DNA from 2 places in the Halomonas sp. AOP25-F1-15 genome. Region 2 is predicted to be linked to the other one. Evidence: predicted binding sites of a transcription regulator. Region 2 holds the regulator's gene; the other holds the start of a gene.
The links. Region 2 encodes PhoB, which activates phosphate uptake and scavenging genes when phosphate is short. Its sites were predicted from a motif close to TGTCATANNNNTGTCANA; they were not measured.

Region 1 (7,139 bases), on a different contig from region 2:
ACTGACCGCATAAAGCCCTTCTCGACATTTTGCTAAAATAGCTAAAGCGGCACCAACGCTTTTAACGCTGTACGGCGAAGGTGCTGCGTCAAACCGGCTAATAGGCGCCCGCCATTACGCCAGTAGTGCCAGTAAAGCGGCACGTCGATGGAGCGTCCTGGGATCAGCTCCACTAGCTTGCCTTGCGCCAGTTCATTGCGCACTTGCAGCTCAGACACCATTCCCCAGCCAAACCCGCTTTCAAGCAAACGTACAAAGCCCTCAGAAGAGGGACACAGATGATAGGCAAAGCTGCCCGTTACGCCAAACGTTGCTAAATAGCGATGCTGCAGTAAGTCATCTGCACCAAATACGATAGCGGGCGCCTGGGGTAAAACCTGCGCCCTAACGCCACCTGCGAAATACCGCGCGATGAAGGCTGGGCTTGCCACGGCAAGATAGGGCATAACGCCCAGCACTTCGCTATTCGCTCCCGCCACCGGGCGCTCGGCGGCGCATACGCAGCCCGCTACTTCGCCAGCGCGCATGCGCTTTAATCCCACTTCCTGATCTTCGACTATCAACTCCAGCAGTACGTTTTGATGGGCGCAAAAATCGCCAACCGCCGCCGCCCACCACGTCGCCAAACTGTCAGCATTGATCGCTAGACGTAGACGCTCCGGCATGGCGTCATCGAGCATTGGCACTTGGTCTTGAAGGTCGCGTTCAAGCAAGCGCACCTGCTGCACATGATTGAGCAATCGACGGCCAACATCGGTCGGCGCGGGCGGCGTCGCTCGAATCAGCACAGGCTGGCCAATACGTGCTTCAAGCAGCTTGATACGCTGAGAGATAGCCGACTGCGACAGCCCCAGCGCTTGTGCTCCCCGCTCAAAACCACCCTGCTCGACGACGGCCGCTAACGCCGCCAATAATTTGTAATCAAGCAATTCATTTTCCTAATGGTATATCAGTAATATTCGTTTTCCTTATACACGCAGCGGCAGCACACTTACCAACAATTTCATCAACATTAAGTAGGCCGCTATGTGGCAGGGTGTGTGGCAGGGTATGGGGCAAAGTTATATCAACGGCCTGCTGGTCGCTATCGGGCTAATTATGGCGATTGGTGCTCAGAATGCGTTTGTGCTCTCACAAAGCCTACGCCGTGAATATCATTTAGCCGTAGCGTTGGTATGCATGGTTTGCGACGCGGTGCTGGTAGCCGCGGGCGTATTCGGATTGGCAGGCATATTGATGCAAAGCCCGCTACTGCTCGGCATTGCGCGCTGGGGAGGCATTGCTTTTCTGCTTTGGTACGCAAGCCAAGCACTGCGCCGCGCTTGGCGCCCCGTTACGCTTGAGGCAAACGGCACGCAGGCGCGTTCTTTCCACGCGGTGATGCTGGCGACACTGGCCGTGACCCTGCTCAATCCGCATGTTTATCTCGACACGGTCGTGCTGATTGGCTCGCTAGGTGCCCAGCAGCCAGTTCCGAGCGCCTACGCGCTGGGCGCAGCTAGCGGCTCGGCGCTATGGTTTAGCGCGCTAGCCCTGGGAGCTTCCTGGCTAGCGCCCTGGCTATCAAGGCCGTTAACTTGGCGACTGATCGATATTGGCGTAGCCATTATGATGGCGACCATTGCCTTTCAGCTGCTTGTCGATGGGCTTTAGGGCTATCGCCGAGTAGTTCGACGCTGTGCGCTACAGGGCTGAGGTTACACCCCCACCGGACCACCATCGCGTTTCTGAATGACCACCGTCGCAGCTCGTGGGCGCACTTGGCCGCTGGCGGCAATGGTGGCGTCTTGAACCAGCGCGCCGCCGTCAGCGGGCCAGTTGCCGGGGTGCTGAATATTGATAAACAGCGCGGTTTTATCCGGCGTGGCAAAGATACCGGTGACTTCACTGCCATTAGGCCCTACCGCGAAACGCTTTAGCTGCTGCTGATTGCTATTGTTAATTACCGGGCCGGTGCCTTGAATATCGCCCAGCCCGTTAGGTACTACCGCAAGCAATTGATCGTTTGTATATTCCGTTAACCCGCCATAGCCATTATCGGTTTGAATCCAAAGAATCCCCTGGCCGTCACCACGTTCGTCGAACCACAACCCATCGGGGCTCGCGAACTGGTTCATTTCGCTCAGGCCAGAGTGGTTATCCACATCGCTTGCCGCGGCACCAAACACAAACACTTCCCAGGTGAAGGCGTTCGGCAAACGGCTTTCGCGCCAGCGGATAATATGCCCCGCTTCGTTATTGGCACGCGGGTTGGACGCATTGGTGGGCGCTGTGCCATAACCAACGCCTAACTGCTCAATGTCGTCACCGGTATTGGTAAACGTCGGCGTGGTTTCTTCGGCGGTACGCTGAGTATTATTGGTCAGCGTGAGGTATACCTCGCCTGATGTAGGGTCGACAGCCGCCCATTCTGGCCGGTCCATTGGTGTTGCGCCCATAAAATCCGCCGCATCACAGGTATTAATGATAATTCCTGCGTGGTCGTCGTCTGCCAAGCCCAGCGCCACGGCTAGCGTGCGGCCATCCTGCGTTGTCGCATCAGGCGTCAGCGCTAGCCACTCACCACTGCCATCGGCATGGAAACGGGCCACATACAGCGTGCCGTTATCCATATATCGACTACCGATAGCCAAGCGGTCGTATTCTTCGCCGGGGCGGTTGGCATCAGCGGGATTCCAGAGGGCATCAGAAACGTATTTATAGACATACTCATTGCGCGAATCATGGCCAGAGTAGTAAACCACCGGCTGACCGGCTTCCAGCTTGCCCAGCCAGCAGCCTTCATGGCGAAAACGACCCAGTGCCGTGCGCTTAACGGCGAGCGCATCGCTATACGGGTCCACTTCTACCTGATAGCCAAACGAGCGCGCCTCGTTGCGATAGTCGTCAGCCGCGTGTTCACCTCGTGGAGTAATATCGAAACGGCCAAACTCATCGTTGTCCTCAGAGGCATCGCCTGCCGAGGTATCCCAGCCATAGCGGCTTTTATCGGTAGGAATACCGATGCGCGCATCGTCCTGGAAGCGTTCACCACGGTTAACGAAAATATCCGGCCAGTTCTCTTCGCAGGCAATATAGGTACCCCAGGGAGTAACACCGTTGCCACAGTTATTGTTGGTGCCTCGGGTCTGCATGCCCGACGGTGAAAACTGCGTTTTGACGTAGTCGCTACCGGCAACAGGGCCTGCGATTTCCATCACTGTTGCGCTGGTAAAGCGGCGGTTATAAGACGAGCCCGGCACATGTGCCCAGTGGCCGTTGGCATCTTTTTCAACCTCAACCATGGTGACGCCATGGGCATTGATCTCGGTGCGTGACTCATCGGCGGGCCGCTTACCGCTTTTTGCATTAGTCGGACCACCCTGAGGTGCCCACAGCGCTTCTTGATCGATATACTCATTGTTAAGCGCCAGTACAAATCGACGCGAGGCGTTATCGGCATCCAGCGCAAACCCTGCCATGCCGTCATGGTGCATGCCCACACTCACAGCCTGACGCTCAGGCGTCATCGGCTGGTCAGCCTGCCAGGTATCGCCGTCGTTTAGCGGCGTACCCCAAGGTACTAGCACCTGTGCCACATAGCCTTCTGGCACCACTATCGCGTCAGTCCGTGAACCGTGTACGGCTTCGAAGGCCAGCGTCAGCGGTGTTTTGTGCGCACCGTTTGAGGCAAGCGCCTGAGCGGCGCCACCAAAACTAAGCATTGAGGCCGCCGCCATGCTTAAGCCGCCACGCATCACATCGCGCCGAGATACATGTTTTGCCAATACCGCTGCGAACGGTTCATTGCGGCTTGGGTTAAGCAGACGATGATCTTCGATCTCTTTACTCATGTTGGGTCTCCCTCGTATCGTTTTAAGCTAACGATTGAATTTCAAGAGACTTTAACTGAGCAAAATGACAGCGCGATGACGGTCTGCATGCCTGTATATAGGTAAATTAAAGACACCTTTTGGCACAGTTGCTGCCATTAATCGCATGATGACAAGCGTTTACCTTCCAAAGCCTATTGAGTAGCATTCTCAACTCTGTTAAATTAACGCTAATAGTTATCATTAGCACAGGAGTCATTATCGCATGCAGTTTCCCGACAAGGGCGCTGAGCAACGCCATGCGCCAGTAGTGGCGCCAGTAGTGGCGCCTATAGCGGCGCGTGAAGTGGATAGTAAAGAGCTGCTGGGCAGCGCTGGTCAGCTGATTATTCATCATGAACAAAGACGCTATATCTTGCGTCGCACCAAAAGTGGCAAGTTAATCCTTAACGCATAAGCACACCCTAATTTTAAAAACTAATACAGCAACAGCCAGCCATATTGCAGCCTAACTGCACTCAGCCAGCGATGTCTTCCACCTCTCTTTGTTGGAACTATCCGGCTCATGAAATACACATGCGCGTTCAGCGGCCTTTGCCTCACTTTTTTCCCTCTACTCGCCGCTTTTGCAGACGATGCTGAACTTAATCCGGTAACGGTGACGGGCACTCGCGCGCCGACGGACCTCTCTCGGGCACCGCTGATTATCGACATCATTAACCGCAATGATGCGGTGCTAGCAACGGCTAGCCGAGTGGAAGACATCCTTAGCCGCCAGCCGGGTCTGCATGTCGCTGGCCAGGGACGCCGCAACGGTCAGACGTTGAGTATGCGTGGTTTTGGTCGCTCAGGCGTGCTGATACGTTTAGACGGCGTGCGGCAGGATATTTCGACGGGCCATGTCGGCAACTTTTTCCTCGACCCTGGCTTAATTCAGGAAGTACAGGTAGCTCGCGGCGCCCTCTCCAGCTTATACGGCAGCAATGCGATGGGGGGTGTGGTCAGCTTTACGAGCGTTGATGCCGATGACCTGCTGGCACCTGGCGAAGATAGCGGCGTACGCCTTTCCGTTGGTGGCGCCACCGCTAGCGATGAATTACGCGGCAGCCTAACGGCCTTTGGCCGCCGCGATACCGCCAACGGCAAGGTGGATGGCTTATTTTCAGTCGGCCGCAGTGAGTCTGGCGATATTCGGCGCGCCGGTGGCGATCAAGCAGAGGAAGACGCCACCCTCAACAGCCTACTGTTAAAAGGCGGTTGGGAGCCAAACGACGACCAGCGGGTATTTATCAGTTGGCAGCATTACGACGAGCGCGCAACCCAGCCTGCCAACCCTCAGCAGCTTTCAACAGATGCCAGCAGCCCACTGCGTGACCGCGATGTTGAGAGCAATAACGTGCAGCTTGGCCATCGCTGGCAGCCTGGCGCCGCGACCGAGATCACCTCGCGGCTAACCTTTAGCCAGCAGGATATTGATGAGCCCCAGGCCAGCCGCTCATTAGAACGTATCGGCTTGCAAAGCGATGGCTACCATCGTATGGATCACGGCTGGCTCTCCCAAACACTGGTGTTTGGCGCCGAACTGGAACAGGCCCGCCAGCGCCCAGAGGGTGAAGCCAACGGCTTCCCAAAAGCCGACATTGACACCCAAGCCGCGTATTTAGATACCACGCTAACGGCGGGGCGCTATTTGTCTGATGGCGGCGCGGGTCAGTTTGATGTTGGTTTGGGTGCGCGCTTTGATCGCTACGACGCTACCGGGCAAGACGATGGTGACAGTGTCCATGATCAAGTATCGCCACGCTTTCGTCTTGCCTGGCGTCCTGATGATGCGCTGATGCTGTTCTCTGGCTACGCCGAGGCTTTCCGCGCACCTAGTCTCTCCGAGCTTTACGCCAACGAGCGTCATTTTGCCGGTTTCTGCGCCGGGCCATTTTTCTGCACCCCGGACAACTACTGGATACCCAACCCCAATCTTTCCCCCGAAACCAGCAGCACGTGGGAAAGCGGCGTGGTCTGGCACCAGGGCGATTGGCAGGTACGCGCCAGCTATTTCGACACCCGCGCGGACGACTTTATCGACACTCAGGTCGACATCATGGCAGGCACTACCCAGGCGGTGAACATTCAACGTGCTCAGCTATGGGGCTATGACGCCCGCGTGACATGGCAGCCTAGCGCTCTCCCATCACTGACCAGCTTTGCCGGTCTTTCGGAAGTCTCCGGCAAAGACCGCGACTCTGGCGACCCACTGGGCAGCCAAACACCGCTAGAAGCAACGCTGGGCAGTGAGCTGGCGCTCTATGGCAGCAATATTCGCCTAGGTTGGCAAAGCCGATTCGCTCAATCCTTCGATAAGCAGAGCGACGACGAGCGTCTACCTGGCTACGGCCTTCACGATTTACATCTTGCCTGGCGTCTTACTCCGGCCGTTGACACCTCGCTGCGGCTCGCCAATGCAGGCGACAAAGTGTGGTACCGCCCCGATGGCAGTCTAGGCGATGGGCGCAGCCTATTCGCGACGCTCAACTGGCAGTGGTAACCAAGATAGTCATCAACCCACTCAGTGACCTATGCAGAGGTAAGTCATGATTGAGTCTCAACAAATCGCTATTTACGAAGCTTTCGACGCGGCGCGAGCGGCCCAGCCACGGCTACCCGCGATTGACATTGCCGAGCGCTTAGCGATTAGCGAAGGCGAACTCCAGGCCGCCCGCCTCGGGCGCGATGTGTGGACGCTACCCTTAGCACCGAATGAACTTGCCGCTTACCTACCCCAACTGGGCTGTGTTAAAGCGCTCACCCGCTCTCGCTTAGCAGTACTCGAGCAAAACGGCGATTACCCTGAGCTAAACGGCGGGCCGCAAACGGGGCTGTTGCTTGGTCCCGGCGGCCTAGATCTAAGACTGCTCTATTCGCACTGGCACTGGGCCTGCTTAATTCGGGACACGATGCCGCCACTCGAAGGCAAAGAGACATGGCGCTGGAGCATTCAGGTGTTTGATCGCCATGGGCGCGCTATCCACAAATGCTTTGCCCTCGAAGACCCGCTGCCGCGCCCTTGGGACGAACTAATGGCCATGGGCAATAGAGATTCGCCAGCCTTTACCCAGTTAGCGCCACGCTTACCGCGACAGCTTCCCGACACGCCCTCTCTCGCCAGCGAGTGGAGCGCGATGCGCGATGTCCACCAATTTTTCACGCTACTGAGACGGCATCAATTAGAGCGTATCGAGGCCAACACGCTCATGGAAGGTCGTTTCACCCGAGCCTTGCCTACCAATGCACTGGAAACATTGCTAACCCAGGCGAGCCAACAGGCTCTGC
Region 2 (7,139 bases):
TTCATCCTTGAATCTAAAAACATCCCTATAGCAGAGTCTTTACAGGCTCTCAGTACTATCTTTCAGTGCGGTCATTACATACCGCTATTTTCTTCAGGCAACTCTTCTGTGCTATCAAAATTAGCATCATCTGAATTACTAGTAGAGTTTGGATCCATATCGCTGGCGTCATCACCAACATCATGCGTTAAATCGTGCTGATTTTGCTCACTGGCGGTATCCGTGTGAGTACCCTGCGGATCCATCGCCTCGTCATCCGCAGTAATATCTTGGTTCTGATCAATAGATGTACTTTGCTCAGATTCTGCGAACGCTAGCGGGCTAGCCATCAAGCCAAACGTTAAACCTAGAATGCCAGCTTTCTTGAGTAATTCCTTGGACATCATATTCCACCTCCGATCGCTGTTTAAACCGCTTAACTAAGAAAGAAAGGCTAAGTTCAGCCAGCAATTCCTGCGGTCATCTCTCTTACTTGCTTATATTCGCTGCAGCAGACATGCCAAAATCTAATATAATAAAATAAAAACAATAATTATCAAAAACTTATAAAAAATAAGATTACGAAATAAATCTTAATTAGCGATAAAGCGCACCCAAATAGTGTGTAAAAATGACACATGAGTAAAGTTTTACCAATCTTACATGCCAATATTGCACACTTCTACAAATATTGTGCAGCAGGCATTTTAGGGCTAGCTAAGGCGCGAAGCGGAGAATGTACAGCGGAATAAAGCACCCTTACCCGGGTGAGATTCAATCAATAGCTGAGCATCATGGCGTAGCAGCACGTGTTTGACAATTGCCAAGCCCAAACCAGTACCGCCCGTCGTCGTGCTACGCCCTTTATCAACGCGGTAGAAGCGTTCGGTCAGCCGAGGGATGTGCACAGGATCAATTCCCTCGCCGTTGTCCTCAACGTCAATACAGGCTCCGCCAGCTTGGTTATCTTTCCAGCGCAACGTGATGTGGCTCCCTGGCGGCGTGTAGCGAACAGCGTTAAACGCGAGATTAGAAATCGCGCTGCGCATTTCCTGCTCGCTTCCTAGCAGACGTGCCTTGCTGTCAAGCGCAATAGTGATGGTATGCCGCTGATCCGATAGCGCTAGCGCATCCTCACGAACACTCTGTAGCAAAGGGCCCAGCGACAACGGCTGATGATCCTTACCACTTTGGTCAATTTCTAACCGGGACAGCAGCAATAGGTCATTGACCAGGTTCTGCATTCGCTGCGTCTGCTCCTGCATTTGCTGAATACCTTTACCTAAGCGCGGAGGTAGCTGCTCGGCAAGATCGCCATAGGTTTCTAAATAGCCAGAAAGCACGGTCAGAGGGGTACGTAGCTCGTGGGATACATTGGCCACAAAATCACGGCGCATCTGCTCCAGACGATGCAGACGCGTGATATCTCGCGCCATCACTAGCCGCTCATCGTCGCCGTACAGGGTAATTTGGTACTGCAGAATGCATCGCTCATCAATGGGCGATGTTAGCGTTAGCGGTTCACTATAGTGGCGGGCGTTGAAGTAGCTTATAAAGCCCGGATCGCGGAGTAAATTGGTAATGTGCTGGCCACGGTCGTGGGCCGTCTGCAGCCCAAGCATCGTGGTTGCAGCGCTGTTCCACCACTCTAAATCTCCGTGGCGGTCAAGCATAACGACGCTATCGCGCATCGCCTCTGACGACTCTTGAATACGCGCCAAAGTGGCACGCAGCCGACTTTGTGTAATGCGCTGGCTTTTTTGATAGCGATATAAGCGATCAAACAGTTCGCCCCATATCCCCTGGGCAGCAGGTGGTTCATCATGGGGTTGCAGGGTTAGCCATCGATACAGCGCGCGCAGCTGCCGCAAGTGATAAAACAGATACACTGCCAGTCCAGAAGCCAGCCCCAGCCCCGCTGCATCCAATAGCCAGCCAATGCTTGTCCCCAGCGTGGCTAGCCAGGCCAGTTGCCACAGTTCACGGCTCCATAGGCGCACATTTATACCCGTGAAGAGAAACGGTAACCGGTGCCCCGAACCGTTTGAATCAGATTTTGATGGGTTTCGCCTAGCGCTTTACGCAACCGGCGAATATGTACATCTACCGTGCGCTCTTCAACGTACACGTTGCCACCCCACACTTGATCAAGCAGCTGGCTACGCGTGTAAGCGCGCTCCTGGTGCGTCATAAAGAACTGCAGCAGACGATATTCCGTTGGGCCTATCTCAAGCGCCTTACCATCGGAGCTGACGCGATGACTCACCGGATCAAGCAGCAGTCCATTAACCTCTACGGGATCTTCAACACCACGCGGCGTTGCACGACGCAAAACGGCTTTAAGCCGTGCCACCAACTCGCGAGGCGAAAAAGGCTTGGTAATATAGTCATCAGCACCGGCTTCAAGCCCCTGAATCTTATTATCTTCTTCGCCTTTAGCGGTCAGCATAATAATGGGAATCTCAGCAGTGGCTTCTTCGCGCTTTAAGCGCCTAGCAAGCTCGATACCGCTGGTGCCAGGCATCATCCAATCAAGCAGCAGTAAATCAGGCTGGTGGTCGACGATCAAAGCATGAGCATCCTGAGCGTTATCCGCTTCGAGCACGCGATAGTCAGCCATTTCCAGCGCTACCGCAATCATCTCGCGGATCGGCGCCTCATCATCGACAATCAAAACGGTCTTGGCAGTCATACCAGAGCCTCAAGGGGTGCAAAGAGAGCTAATTCAATGAAAAATAGCTCAATGACATATCGATGACGATAACACCATGACTTGATGACAGTTACATGACAGCGGCGATTATTAGCCCGCCACAGGCCACCAACTTAGCGCAATACCCGCGAAAATAAACAAACCTGACCAAAAATTATTGAGGAACGCCTGAAAGCACGCATCTCGGGCACGGTGAAAAATTAACCGCTGCTGATGCAGAAAAGTGGCCGCCATTCCCGCGAGTCCTAACCAGAAAAAACCGCCTAGACCCACTCGCCACCCTACCCATGCTAATAGCAGCAACGTCACCACTTGTAATAAAGCAATAATGACGCGGTCCGCATTACCAAACAGCACGGCTGTCGATTTAATACCGATTTTTAAATCATCGTCGCGGTCCACCATGGCGTACTGGGTATCGTACGCCACGGTCCAAACCACATTAGCAAAAAACAATAGCCAAGCCTCCAGCGGGACATAGCCCAGCACAGCGCCAAACGCCATGGGGATCGCCCAAGCAAAGGCGGCGCCCAGCACGACCTGAGGAAGGTTGGTATAGCGCTTCATAAACGGATAAATAATCGCTAGCAGCACGCCACCCAGCGAGAGCATCACCGTGAACCAATTGGTCAGCAGCACCAAAATGAAGGATATCGCGATCAATGCGATAAACAGCAGCTGGGCCTCGGTTTCGCTAATACGACCGGTGGCTAGAGGACGATTTTTAGTGCGCTTTACATGCCCATCAAAATGACGGTCGGCATAGTCATTCACCACGCAGCCTGCGGCACGCATGGCGTAAACGCCGGCAACAAAAATAAGCAGCACATTGCGCCCCGGCACGCCCTGCGCGGCAATCCATAGCGCCCAAAGAGCGGGCCACATTAATAGCCACGTGCCTATGGGCCGATCCAAGCGCATCAGCTGTAAAAAGTCTGCCACGCGAGCCAATCCCTTCGGCCGCAACAGTGAACGATCCATGCTTACCTCACGAAAAAGAAAACGCAGCTGCTAGCCTAGCGCGAAGGCAGATCAAGGTCATCCGCCATTGCCCGCAAAAAGTACTCTTGTACCAATAACGACAGGCCGCCATGCGTAAATACGGAGCGTCGGCCCCAGCTACAATTCTGCTCGACCCCATGTAGGCTAGCAAAAGGCGGGCGTTGTGTTGTCGCCTCTAATGGCCCTCGCACTAAGTCTGGCTGGCGAAATAACCAGCTGCCTAACGAACGCTCGCCCAAACGATCTAAACGCTGGCCTTTTAGCTGTGTCAACGGCGCTACTGAGCGCGCGACCACCCACGGCGTTTCATCTAAACACAGCGCTACTTCACGCAGCCATGCATAGCGTTTAGGGCCAATCCCCAGCGCCTGGGCTTCATCGGGCAGCGGCCATCCCACACCTTGGCGCAGTAAACGCACCCGAAAAGGCTTGCCACCGCCTGCGGCTGTTAAACGAGCGGTTAACGAATCGGTGGAGGCTACCCACTGCCACCATGGAGAGCTCATCGCGGGGCGCGCCGCATGGACGGGGCGCCAGCGTGGAAAGAGATACATTTGCCGGCCAGCGGGTGATGTCACCGAGTTCTCCAGGGCAATAACGGGAGCAGCTAGTGTAACATGACGCTCTAACAGGCTTTGGTTTCAGCAGCTTTTTCAATAACTCTTTCAATAACTCTTTTAACGACCTTTTGGATGTCTGCATGCCCGCATCATATACACAGATAATGTCAACGACACCGCTATCTTCTCGCGCTGCGCTGGTGATTATTGGCACGGGGATGGCAGGCATAGGTCTTGCTCGTGCACTGCGACGGCAGGGCGACACACGCTCTATCACGCTGATCAGCGCTGACAGCGGCGACGATTACAGCAAACCCCTGCTTTCTACCGGCTTTAGTAAAGGGTTAGCGCCCGAGAAATTAGCTCAGCGAAGCGCCGCAGAGCTTGGCGAAGAGCTAAACGCCCGAGTAGTTACCCACACCCATGTCAACGCACTGGATGTGGATAACCATGCGGTGCTTTTAGGCAATGCGCCAGGGCAAGAGCGGCTGAGCTATGAAACATTGGTGTTAGCGACCGGAGCGGCACCTCGAATGCCTTTTAGCAGCGAGCCTAGCGTTGCTTCACGCTGTTTTACGGTCAACGATTTGGACGACTATCGCCGCTTTCATCAGGCGTTAAGTCACGGACATTCACGGGTAGCCATTGTGGGGGCCGGGCTAGTCGGCTGTGAGTTCGCTAACGACCTTCACGCCGGCGGCCACCCAGTGTCCATCATTGCCCCCGAAGGTAATCTGCTTGCGCGTCTGTTACCGCCGCCATTAGGTCACGCCTTAGGCGATGCGTTCAGCGACGCGGGTATCCGACTTTATTTAGGCCGCACAATTGAATCGATAGCGCTCAGCCACGCCAATGATATTGCGCTCCACTTGGATAACGGCTCCATACTAAGCACCGACATCATTTTGATGGCCACGGGCCTTGCCCCGCGCACAGCACTTGCCGAAGCAGCAGGGTTAACGGTGTCATCTAGCGGCATTGTGGTAGATCGCCACCTGCGCGCATCGCACCCCAATATTTATGCGTTAGGCGATGCAGCCTGCGTCGACGGGGTGAATGCCATGTACGTACAGCCGCTGCAAGCAAGCGCCAAAGCCCTTGCGGCCACCCTGGCCGGCACCCCCACCCGCGTGAGCTTTGGCGCGTGGCCGGTAGTGGTTAAAACCCCGTTATTACCCGTGGTTGCCTACCCGGCTCCATCTCCTCCTGAGCGCTGGAGAATTGAAGGCGAAGGCGGCGATATCAGTGCCTTGGCGGAAGATAAAGACGGGCATTTGATTGGTTTTGCGTTGACAGGCGGCTGCGTGAGAAGGAAAGTGGAGCTTTCCAGAGCAGCACCTGCGCTGCTAGGCTGATTTTCGCCGCGTTCACGACTAAGCTAGATTAAGCTAACCTAGTCATGGTGACGCACCCAATAACATACCTTCGTTTTATACGTTCGATTTTTATCAAAGGGAGATTCCTTATGCGCAAACCTGAACTCGCTGCTGCTATCGCTGAGAGTGCCGACCTGTCTAAAGACAAAGCTGGCCAAGTACTGAATGTCATTCTGGATGAAATCACCAACAGCGTCGCCAAAGGTGAAGATGTTGCTCTGATTGGTTTTGGCACCTTTACAGTTCGCCAACGCGCTGCGCGTACCGGCAAGAATCCACAAACCGGTGCACCGCTGCAAATTGCAGCCAGCAAAAATGTCGCCTTTAAGCCTGGTAAAGCACTGAAGGACGCCGTTTCCTAATGAAGCTCAAGCTGACGCTGTGGCTACTGGGCTTAATGCTCAAACGAGCCCTGCGCCGCAAGCCGCGCTTTCGTGAGCAGCTAGAGCGCATGCGCGGCTTGGACTGGGGAATAGCCACCGAAGATCTAAGTATTGCCCGCCACTACCGGATGACGCCGAAAAGCATCCATACCGGTAAAGGGCTACCCGTAGACTTAGATCTTGAGCTACGCTTCCGCGATCAAACTACCGCCTTGAAAGTACTCAAAAAGCCAACACAGCAGGCCTTTCTCGACGGCATGATGAGTGGAAACGTCCGCTTAGTCGGCGACTCTGCTGATATGAACAAGCTGCAGAAACTGCTCAAGTATCTGTAGTAAGGCACTATCGGCTTAGAGCCAATCAAGCGGCATTGGGTAACGGTTCTGGCTAAACGCGTTTAGCCAAAAACAGCGCAGAGGTATAACAGCTCTCGATGGATATACCTCATCAACGCTTAGTTTACTTCCGCGTTACCCTGGAGTCTGGCTCGGTGCGCCGCGCAGCGGCGCGCTTAGACATTGCTCCCTCGGCAGTTAGCCGGCAAATTTCATTGCTGGAAGAAGCCTTGGGGGCGACCCTCATGGAGCGTCAGCGTGACGGCATTTCACCCACGCCAGTGGGTGAAATGCTGCTTGAGTACTGCGAGCGCCGCGGGGCTCTTGATGAAGGCTTTATCGCCTCACTTGAATCCTATCAGCGTATGGAAACCGGCAAAATTTCACTCACGGTGGGTGAGGGTTTTGTTAGCGATTTAGTAGCGTCCCCGCTACACGAATTTACCCAGCTTTATGCAGGCATTCAGCTGGATATCCATATTGCAGGCACCTCGGGTATTATTGAAGCGGTGGTCGGCAATCACAGCCATATCGGTTTAATGTTCCACGAACGCACTCATCCCCAGCTACGCTTTTGGGCATCTAGCCCCCAGCCGCTGATGGCTATTTTATCTCCCGATCACCCTCTAGCCCAACAAACCACGCCGCTCTCACTTATTCAGCTCAGCGCACAGCCGATGGCCATGTGGGATATCAGCCACGGCGTACGTCAAATGGTTGATCAAGCTTTTCAACAGGCGCGGATTGTTCCACAGCTAGCCATGAACACTAATTCAATGGTGGTGTTGGCA

Region 1: the regulator PhoB is predicted to act here: its motif matches at 3,897-3,914, upstream of ACT3TF_RS07160 (PhoX family protein).

The regions. Positions count from the first base shown of each region.
Region 1 covers NZ_JBQSXV010000003.1:268,277-275,415, reverse strand. Annotated here, with positions in the region: gene ACT3TF_RS07170 (LysR family transcriptional regulator ArgP) at 42-929, opposite strand; gene ACT3TF_RS07165 (LysE/ArgO family amino acid transporter) at 1,027-1,653, shown strand; gene ACT3TF_RS07160 (PhoX family protein) at 1,698-3,833, opposite strand; gene hemP (hemin uptake protein HemP) at 4,078-4,269, shown strand; gene ACT3TF_RS07150 (TonB-dependent receptor domain-containing protein) at 4,378-6,354, shown strand; gene ACT3TF_RS07145 (ChuX/HutX family heme-like substrate-binding protein) at 6,401-7,139, shown strand, end outside.
Region 2 covers NZ_JBQSXV010000006.1:127,047-134,185, reverse strand. Annotated here, with positions in the region: gene ACT3TF_RS12855 (hypothetical protein) at 75-386, opposite strand; gene phoR (phosphate regulon sensor histidine kinase PhoR) at 693-1,979, opposite strand; gene phoB (phosphate regulon transcriptional regulator PhoB) at 1,982-2,671, opposite strand; gene ubiA (4-hydroxybenzoate octaprenyltransferase) at 2,783-3,673, opposite strand; gene ACT3TF_RS12835 (chorismate--pyruvate lyase family protein) at 3,709-4,248, opposite strand; gene ACT3TF_RS12830 (NAD(P)/FAD-dependent oxidoreductase) at 4,395-5,609, shown strand; gene ACT3TF_RS12825 (HU family DNA-binding protein) at 5,720-5,992, shown strand; gene ACT3TF_RS12820 (hypothetical protein) at 5,992-6,348, shown strand; gene ACT3TF_RS12815 (LysR family transcriptional regulator) at 6,447-7,139, shown strand, end outside.